Regions from separate parts of the Streptomyces sp. NPDC030820 genome, predicted to be linked through region 2. Evidence: predicted binding sites of a transcription regulator. Region 2 holds the regulator's gene; the other holds the start of a gene.

Region 1 (4,319 bases), on a different contig from region 2:
CTCATGTCCCCCCTGCAGATGAACCGGAGCAGCGCCGGCGGCTCTCCTCTCCACCGCGTCTGGCCTACGGGCCACGATTCCTCCGGGCTCAGGAGAACGGCAACAGGCTGACCACACCTATTCCGGTCGGCTGCCGGTGCACGAGTCCCCCGGGGTTCCCATGCGCGCCACTTGGCGGGCGCCGGCGGTCTGCTGTTGCGGCCACCGGCGCCCGCCTCGGTCCGGCTCCGGGCCCGCGGCGATCAGAATTCGGCGCCGGCCCCGGCGGCCGCCGGTTCCTTTTCCTCGGGCTTGTCGGCGATGACGGCCTCCGTGGTGAGGAACAGCGCGGCGATGGAAGCGGCGTTCTGCAGCGCGGAGCGGGTCACCTTCGCCGGGTCGATGATGCCCGCGGCCAGCATGTCCACGTACTCGCCGGTCGCGGCGTTCAGACCGTGGCCGACGGGCAGCGTCCGCACCTTCTCCACCACGACACCGCCCTCCAGGCCGGCGTTGCGGGCGATCTGCTGCAGCGGGGCGGTCAGCGCGCGGCGGACCATCTCCACACCGGTCCGCTCCTCGTCGTCCACCTCCAGCTTCTCGAACGCCTTCTCGGACGCCTGCAGCAGGGCCACGCCGCCACCGGCGACGATGCCCTCCTCGACGGCGGCCTTCGCGTTGCGGACGGCGTCCTCGATGCGGTGCTTGCGCTCCTTGAGCTCCACCTCGGTGGCGGCGCCAGCCTTGATCACGGCCACGCCGCCGGCGAGCTTGGCCAAGCGCTCCTGCAGCTTCTCGCGGTCGTAGTCGGAGTCCGAGCGTTCGATCTCGGCGCGGATCTGCTTGACCCTGCCCTCGATCGCGCTGCCGTCGCCGGCGCCCTCCACGATGGTGGTGTCGTCCTTGGTGACGACCACCTTGCGGGCCCGGCCCAGCACGTCCAGGCCAGCGTGCTCCAGCTTCAGGCCGACCTCGTCGGACACGACCGTGGCACCGGTGAGCACGGCCATGTCGCCGAGCATCGCCTTGCGGCGGTCGCCGAAGCCCGGGGCCTTGACGGCGACGGACTTGAAGGTGCCACGGATCTTGTTGACGACCAGGGTCGCCAGCGCCTCGCCCTCCACGTCCTCGGCGATCACCAGCAGCGGCCGGCTCTCCCGCATCACCTGCTCCAGGAGCGGCAGCAGATCCTTCACCGCAGTGACCTTGGAGCCGACCAGCAGGATGTACGGGTCCTCCAGGACCGCTTCCATGCGTTCGGCGTCGGTGACGAAGTACGGCGAGATGTAGCCCTTGTCGAAGCGCATACCCTCGGTGAGCTCCAGCTCCAGGCCGAAGGTGTTGGACTCCTCGACGGTGATGACGCCTTCCTTGCCGACCTTGTCCATGGCCTCGGCGATCAGCTCACCGATCGCCCGGTCCCCGCCCGCAGACACCGCGGCCGTGTTGGCGATCTCCTCCTTGGTCTCCAGCTCCTTGGCCTGCTCCAGCACGGCCGCGGAGACGGCCTCGACGGCCTTCTCGATACCGCGCTTGAGAGCCATCGGGTTGGCACCGGCGGCGACGTTGCGCAGCCCCTCCTTGACCAGGGCCTGGGCGAGCACGGTCGCGGTGGTCGTACCGTCACCGGCGACGTCGTCCGTCTTCTTGGCGACTTCCTTGACCAGCTCGGCGCCGATCTTCTCGTACGGGTCCTGAAGCTCGATCTCCTTGGCGATGGAGACACCATCGTTGGTGATCGTGGGGGCGCCCCACTTCTTGTCCAGGACCACGTTGCGGCCCTTGGGGCCGAGCGTCACCTTTACGGCGTCCGCGAGCTGGTTCATGCCGCGCTCCAGAGCGCGGCGCGCCTCCTCCTCATAAGCGATGATCTTCGCAGTCATCGGTACGGTCTCCTCCGCATCGAATTCTTGAGACGATGACGGTGGCCCGGGGTGACGCCCGCGACGTTCACCCGCGCGCCGGAGGTTTCCCTCACGGCCGCACGAGCACGTCACCCGACCCGCCGTTAGCACTCTCACTGCGAGAGTGCTAATCCCTCGTTTAGCACTTCGGCTCGCTCGGGGGCAAGTGGCCGCCTCGGATGGCTGCGGCCCGTCAACGCCGTTGCGCATCCGAGAGGGCCTGGCAGGGGTGCCGGGATGAAGCGGATTCCTCGGGGGTGGAACCGGTCCGGTGACCTCAAGGTGGCCGGGCGGAGCAGACGGTCGCCGAGGCGGTAGCCGGTACGCGTCGCGGTGTGCCTGCTGTTGCCGGAGGGTGTACTGCCTCCGCGGCGCGGCCGGAACAGCGAGCACGCGAGGCCGCTCCCCGGGAAGCACGCCGCGACACGGAGGCCACGGGGAAGTGCTGTCACAACTCCTGCCCCGACCGCGCCCAGGCAGTGCGCCCGGGCCAGTTAATCCCGCAGATTCCTTCTGAGAAGCGAGTTCCCAACCGCGTGACACGTGGCCTCGCCGCAGCCGATTCTGACGGAACCCCTGGGCGTCAAGGCCCGGCTCCCGCTCGGGTGCTGTCGTGCGGATTCCGGGGGATCCTCGCACCGGCCACTGATAGCGAACCGTCGTCTACGCTCGACCTGTTCACGTACCAATGGGAGGGGGTGAGGTCCGTGCTGCTCACAGATCTGGTCGAGGTGACGTCACCGGACGAGCTGGGGGAACTGCTCGGCGAGCCGACACCGGGCGCGCGGGTCAAGGTCCGGCGGAGCCTGCACGAGCACGACCGCCAGTGGCTGGCCGCGTCGCCGCTGTGCATGGTGGCGACCTCGGGCGCCGACGGCAGCTGCGACGCGTCACCGAAGGGTGACCCGGCCGGGTTCACGCTCGTGCTCGACGACACGACGATCGCGATCCCCGAACGTCCCGGGAACCGCCGGGCCGACGGCTTCCGCAACATCCTGGCCAATCCCCACGTGGGGCTGCTCTACCTGATCCCCGGCCGCCCCGACACGCTGCGCATCAACGGCCGCGCGCGCATCCTGCGCGATGCGCCCTTCTTCGACGACATGGTCGTGAAGGGGAATCGTCCACAGCTGGCCCTGCTCGTCGAGATCGACCAGGTCTTCTACCACTGCCCGAGAGCCCTGCTGCGCGGCGGAGTCTGGCAGCCGGAGACCTGGCGGCCGGAAGCGGCGCCGTCCCGCGCGGTACTCGCGAAGGCGCACGATCGCCGTTCGGAGAGCGTGGAGGAACTGGAGGCGTACTACGGCTCGCAGTACCTGGAGCGCCTGTACCAGTAACCGATCGTGTCAGAAGCGGTATGTCCGGCCCGGGATGCGCAGACTGTGTTGGCCACTCCCTGGCCGAGCGGCGGTGGCGGTCTCCACGCCGACAGTGTGGCCGTATCCGGGGGTGCCCCGGATCCTGGTTTCAGCCGGCCAGGTCGGCTTTGCCGAACAGGACGGCGTAGCCGGAGGGGAGCTGGCTGATGATCTGGTTCAGCATCCACCAGCGCCTGTCCGAGCGGTCCGGGCAGCTGGGAGGCAAGATCATCGACCTCGCCGGGGCTGATGCGCTGGGCCAGCACGCTCAGCACCGCTTCGGTGACCTTCGCGGCTTCGTCCTGGCTGTCGTATTCGCCGAGCTCACGTACGCGAGCGAGGAACTCATGGTGCTGCATCGTCTCGTCACCTCCGCTTGCCGGCAATCTCAGGGCGTCCAATGCGGATGCCCTCTTCCCCCGGTACCCAGGTAGGGGCAAGCCTGTCAGCTCCGCGAGACGGGCAACGGCGGCTTGCCTGCCGGGGCGGATGCATCCCGTACGCCGCACTCCGGCGTCGATGCGCTCCTCGCGGGCGGGGCCGGCCCGGTGACCTCCACGGTGGCCGGGCGCAGCAGGCTCTCTCCAAGACGGTAGCCGGGACGCAGGACCGCCGAGCACACCAGGCGGTCCGCATCGGGGACAACATGGTGCGTCAGAGCGTCGTGGCAGGCCGGGTCGAACCGATCGCCCACCTCACCGAACGACATGACGCCCAGCGAGCCGAGCTGCTCCTGCAGGCTGTCGGCGATGTCCCTCAGACCGGGCGTGAGCGGCTCGTTGGCACACGCCCGGTCGACGGCGTCCAGCACGGGCAGCAGCGCCTTGAGCACGTTGGCCACCGCGATCTCGCGCACGGCCAGGCGGTCCCGCCGCACCCGCTTGCGGTAGTTGTCGTACTCGGCCTTGATCCGCTGCAGGTCGGCGGTCCGCTCCTGAACCAGGCGCCGCAGCTGCTCAAGTTCGGTGCTCTGCGGACCGCTCCTGGTCATCGTCAGCCAGCCTCCGGCTTGTCGTCGTCGACGATCTCTGCGTCCACCACTTCATCCTCAGGCCCACCGGCCGCACCGCCCGGGGAC
Region 2 (4,319 bases):
CGCAGATGTGTGACACCCCGGTTGTGCAGCGGGATCGACTGGCCGGACTGGGTGCCGGGCCGGATGTCGACCTCCTCCATGCCGTCCAGCGTCTCCAGCGGCACCTTGGTACCGAGCGCCGCCGCCGTCATCGGGATCGTCACCGTGCAGTGCAGGTCGTCGCCGCGCCGCTGGAAGGTCGAGTGCGGCAGCTCGTGGATCTCGACGTACAGGTCACCGGCCGGACCGCCGCCCGGCCCGACCTCGCCCTCACCGGCGAGCTGGATCCGCGTGCCGTTGTCGACACCGGCCGGGATCTTCACCGTCAGGGTGCGGCGGGAGCGGACCCGGCCGTCGCCGGCGCACTCCGGGCACGGGGTCGGCACGACGGTGCCGAAGCCCTGGCACTGCGGGCACGGCCGGGAGGTCATGACCTGGCCCAGGAAGGACCGGGTGACCTGCGAGACCTCACCGCGGCCCCGGCACATGTCACACGTCTGGGCGGTCGTGCCGGGCGCCGCGCCCTCACCGTTGCAGGTGTTGCAGACGACCGCGGTGTCGACCTGGATGTCCTTGGTCGTCCCGAAGGCCGCCTCGTCCAGCTCGACCTCGATCCGGATCATCGCGTCCTGGCCGCGCCGGGTGCGCGAGCGCGGGCCGCGCTGCGAGGCCGTACCGAAGAACGCGTCCATGATGTCGGAGAAGTTGCCGAAGCCACCGGCGCCGAAGCCGCCCGCGCCGGCGGCGCCGCTCTGCGAGAGCGGGTCGCCGCCGAGGTCGTAGACCTGCTTCTTCTGCGGGTCCGACAGCACCTCGTAAGCGGCGTTGATCTCCTTGAACCGCTCCTGGGTCTTCGGGTCCGGGTTGACGTCCGGGTGCAGCTCGCGCGCGAGCCGGCGGAACGCCTTCTTGATCTCATCCTGCGACGCGTCGCGGCGCACGCCGAGAACGGCGTAGTAGTCCGTGGCCACTTACGACTCCGCCAGGATCTGTCCGACGTACCGTGCCACTGCGCGTACCGCTCCCATCGTTCCCGGATAGTCCATGCGGGTCGGTCCGACCACGCCGAGCTTGGCAACCGCCTCGCCGCCCGAACCGTAGCCGACCGACACCACTGAGGTGGAGTTGAGTCCCTCGTGGGCGTTCTCGTGCCCGATACGCACCGTCACGCCCGGATCCTTCGCCTCGCCGAGGAGCTTGAGGAGCACCACCTGCTCCTCCAGGGCCTCCAGGACGGGCCGGATCGTGAGGGGAAAGTCATGTCCGAAGCGGGTGAGATTGGCGGTACCGCCGATCATCAGCCGCTCCTCGTTCTCCTCGACGAGTGTCTCCAGGAGAGTGGAGAGCACCGTCGAGACCGTACCGCGGTCCTCGGGCTCGAAGGCTTCCGGCAGGTCCTCGACCAGCGTCGGCACGTCCGAGAACCGGCGGCCCGCGACCCGGCTGTTCAGCCGTGCGCGCAGGTCGGCGAGGGAAATCTCACCGAAGGGCGCCGGGCAGTCGACCATCCGCTGCTCGACCCGGCCGGTGTCCGTGATCAGCACGAGCATCACGCGCGCGGGTGCGAGCGAGAGCAGCTCCACGTGCCGCACGGTGGACCGGGTCAGGGACGGGTACTGCACGACGGCGACCTGCCGGGTGAGCTGCGCGAGCAGCCGCACGGTCCGCGCCACCACGTCGTCGAGGTCGACGGCGCCCTCCAGGAAGTTCTGGATGGCGCGCCGCTCGGGCGCGGTCATGGGCTTCACCCCGGCGAGCTTGTCGACGAACAGCCGATAGCCCTTGTCCGTGGGGATGCGCCCGGCGCTGGTGTGCGGCTGGGCGATGTACCCCTCGTCCTCCAGGGCCGCCATGTCGTTGCGGACCGTCGCCGGGGACACGCCGAGGTTGTGCCGCTCGGTCAGGGCCTTCGACCCGACCGGCTCCTCGGTGCCGACGTAGTCCTGGACGATGGCGCGCAGTACCTGAAGCCTGCGTTCACTCAGCATCAGCGCGCACCTCCAGCACGTCGTCTCCTCGGTTCCACTCGGTCCTGCGGTTCGTCCGCCTGGCACTCTTCGCATGTGAGTGCCAGCGTTCCCGGGCCCAGTGTACGGCTGTCGGGTACACCCGGGGCAAGGTCGGTGCGGTCCCGGCGGCTCGTGGAGCTAGCGTCGCGGTATGACGGTGACTTGGGAAGAGCTGGGGTGGGAGCGGCTGGCCGCGGGGGTCGGCCGGTGCCGGCTGCCCGGCTGGGACTGCACGGCGGGGCTGGTCCTCGGGGAGGGTACGGCGTTGATGGTGGACGCCGGCTCCAGCCTGGCTGAGGGCGCCCGACTGCGGGCCCGGGCCGAGGAGCTGGCCGGCGGCCGTGTGACCCATCTCGCGCTGACCCATCCCCACTTCGACCATGTCTTCGGAGCGGCGGCCTTCGCGGGGGCGGAGGTGTACGGGGCGGTGGGCGTCGACGCGGTGTTCGCCCGCGAACGCGACGAGCTGCGCATGGACGCCGTGCGCAACGGACTCGCGGTGGCGGACGCGGACGAGGCGGTGGACGCGCTGGCGCCGCCCGGCCACCTGGTCTCCGGCGAGTGGACGCTTGACCTCGGGGGCGGCCGGCAGGTCCTGCTGGCGAACGTGGGTCCGGGGCATACCGCGCATGATCTGGCGGTGCTGGTCCCGGGAGATCCCGAGGTGGTCTTCTGCGGCGACCTGGTCGAGGAGTCCGGCGAGCCCCAGGCGGGCCCGGACGCGATCCCGTCCCGCTGGCCGGACGCCCTGGACCGGCTGCTGTCCCTGGGCGGCGAGGACGCGCTGTACGTGCCCGGTCACGGAGCGGTGGTGGACGCGGCGTTCGTACGACGGCAACGCGACGAGCTGGCGGCCCGCTTCGGCGTGTCGTGAGCGCGGCCGTACGGCTTCTCCTATCGTCACTCGAATGCGCCAGTACTCCGCCGACCTGACCCCGCCGTGGAAGAAGCAGCAGCCGGTGCCTGAGGTACCGGCGGAGCCGGGCCTGGTGGTGGAGGAGCCCGGCACCGGGTTCTGCGGGGCGGTGATCCGCTGCGAGGCGGGCACGGTGACGCTGGAGGACCGCTTCGGCAAGCACCGGGTGTTCCCGCTGGAGCCGCGGGGCTTTCTGCTGGAGGGGCGGGTGGTGACGCTGGTACGCCCGTCGTCGTCCTCGGCTCCGGTACGACCCACCCGCACCGCCTCCGGCTCGGTCGCCGTCCCCGGTGCCCGCGCCCGCGTGGCCCGCGCCGGCCGTATCTACGTCGAGGGCCGGCACGACGCCGAGCTGGTCGAGAAGGTGTGGGGCGACGACCTGCGCATCGAGGGTGTGGTGGTGGAGTACCTGGAGGGCGTCGACGACCTGCCCTCGATCGTCGCCTCCTTCGCACCGGGCCCGGACGCGCGGCTGGGCGTCCTGGTGGACCACCTGGTGCCGGGCACGAAGGAGTGGCGGATCGCGGAGTCGGTGACCAGCGAACACGCGCTGGTGGTGGGCCACCCGTACATCGACATCTGGCAGGCGGTGAAGCCGGCCGCGCTGGGGATCGAGGCCTGGCCGGCAGTGCCGAAGGGGCAGGACTGGAAGACGGGGGTGTGCCGGGCGCTGGGCTGGCCGTCGGAGAACACCGGGGCGGTGTGGCAGGCGATCCTGAAGCGGGTGGGGTCCTACAAGGACCTGGAGCCGGAGTTGCTGGGGCGGGTGGAGGAGCTGATCGACTTCGTCACGGGTAGCGGTGGGGCCTGACGTTGGGGAACGTTCCGAACTCGGTGGTGTCCAGTTCGAGTCCCAGATCCTCCAACGGGACTGGATCACCGAACTTGATGATCTCCTGGCTGCGGTAGTCAGCGTCCTCACCCTGGCCCGAAGGCTTTGTCAACAGGACGCAGTGCGCCATGACCGGGTCGAGGATGAGGTAGGCGGGGATCTTTCCCGCAGCGTAGATCGAGCGCTTGACCACGTAGTCCTGGTGGACGCTGGACTTGGAGACGACCTCGACGACCATCGTGATCAGCCCAGACGGCAACAGGCGCCCTGAACGCGGCATTGCGTCGCGCTCCATTACCACCAAGTCCGGCACCGGCTCGCTGGCCTCGTCAAGGACGTCGACGTCCTGGGTCTGAAGCCGAGCCCACCGCTTGCGCGGGATTTGGTCAAGCACGTCTTCCACGATCATGTTGTGGACCAGATCAGGGCTGGCCATCATCACGATTACCCCCCGGAGAAGCTCGACCCTGACGCCCTCCGGAGGCTCGAACTCCTCGAAGAACTTGGTCATCCCACGCTCGTCCACAGCGGTCATCTCCGTGGCCCTCCACATCCGCCGCGTCCTTTTGGCGGCAGCCTACGA

Evidence for each region. Region 2 encodes HrcA, which represses chaperone genes, less so after heat shock. Its sites were predicted from a motif close to TTNGCACTCNGNNNNNCNGAGTGCNAA; they were not measured.
Region 1: the regulator HrcA is predicted to act here: its motif matches at 1,988-2,014, upstream of groL (chaperonin GroEL).

The regions. Positions count from the first base shown of each region.
Region 1 is NZ_JBVIEB010000003.1:734,330-738,648, reverse strand. It holds gene groL (chaperonin GroEL) at 243-1,862, opposite strand; gene ACZ418_RS11715 (pyridoxamine 5'-phosphate oxidase family protein) at 2,591-3,220, shown strand; gene ACZ418_RS11710 (DUF2267 domain-containing protein) at 3,184-3,600, opposite strand; gene grpE (nucleotide exchange factor GrpE) at 3,687-4,232, opposite strand; gene dnaK (molecular chaperone DnaK) at 4,235-4,319, opposite strand, start outside.
Region 2 is NZ_JBVIEB010000001.1:549,802-554,120, reverse strand. It holds gene dnaJ (molecular chaperone DnaJ) at 1-950, opposite strand, end outside; gene hrcA (heat-inducible transcriptional repressor HrcA) at 951-1,967, opposite strand; gene ACZ418_RS02490 (MBL fold metallo-hydrolase) at 2,140-2,862, shown strand; gene ACZ418_RS02485 (DUF3097 domain-containing protein) at 2,897-3,715, shown strand; gene ACZ418_RS02480 (Uma2 family endonuclease) at 3,693-4,271, opposite strand.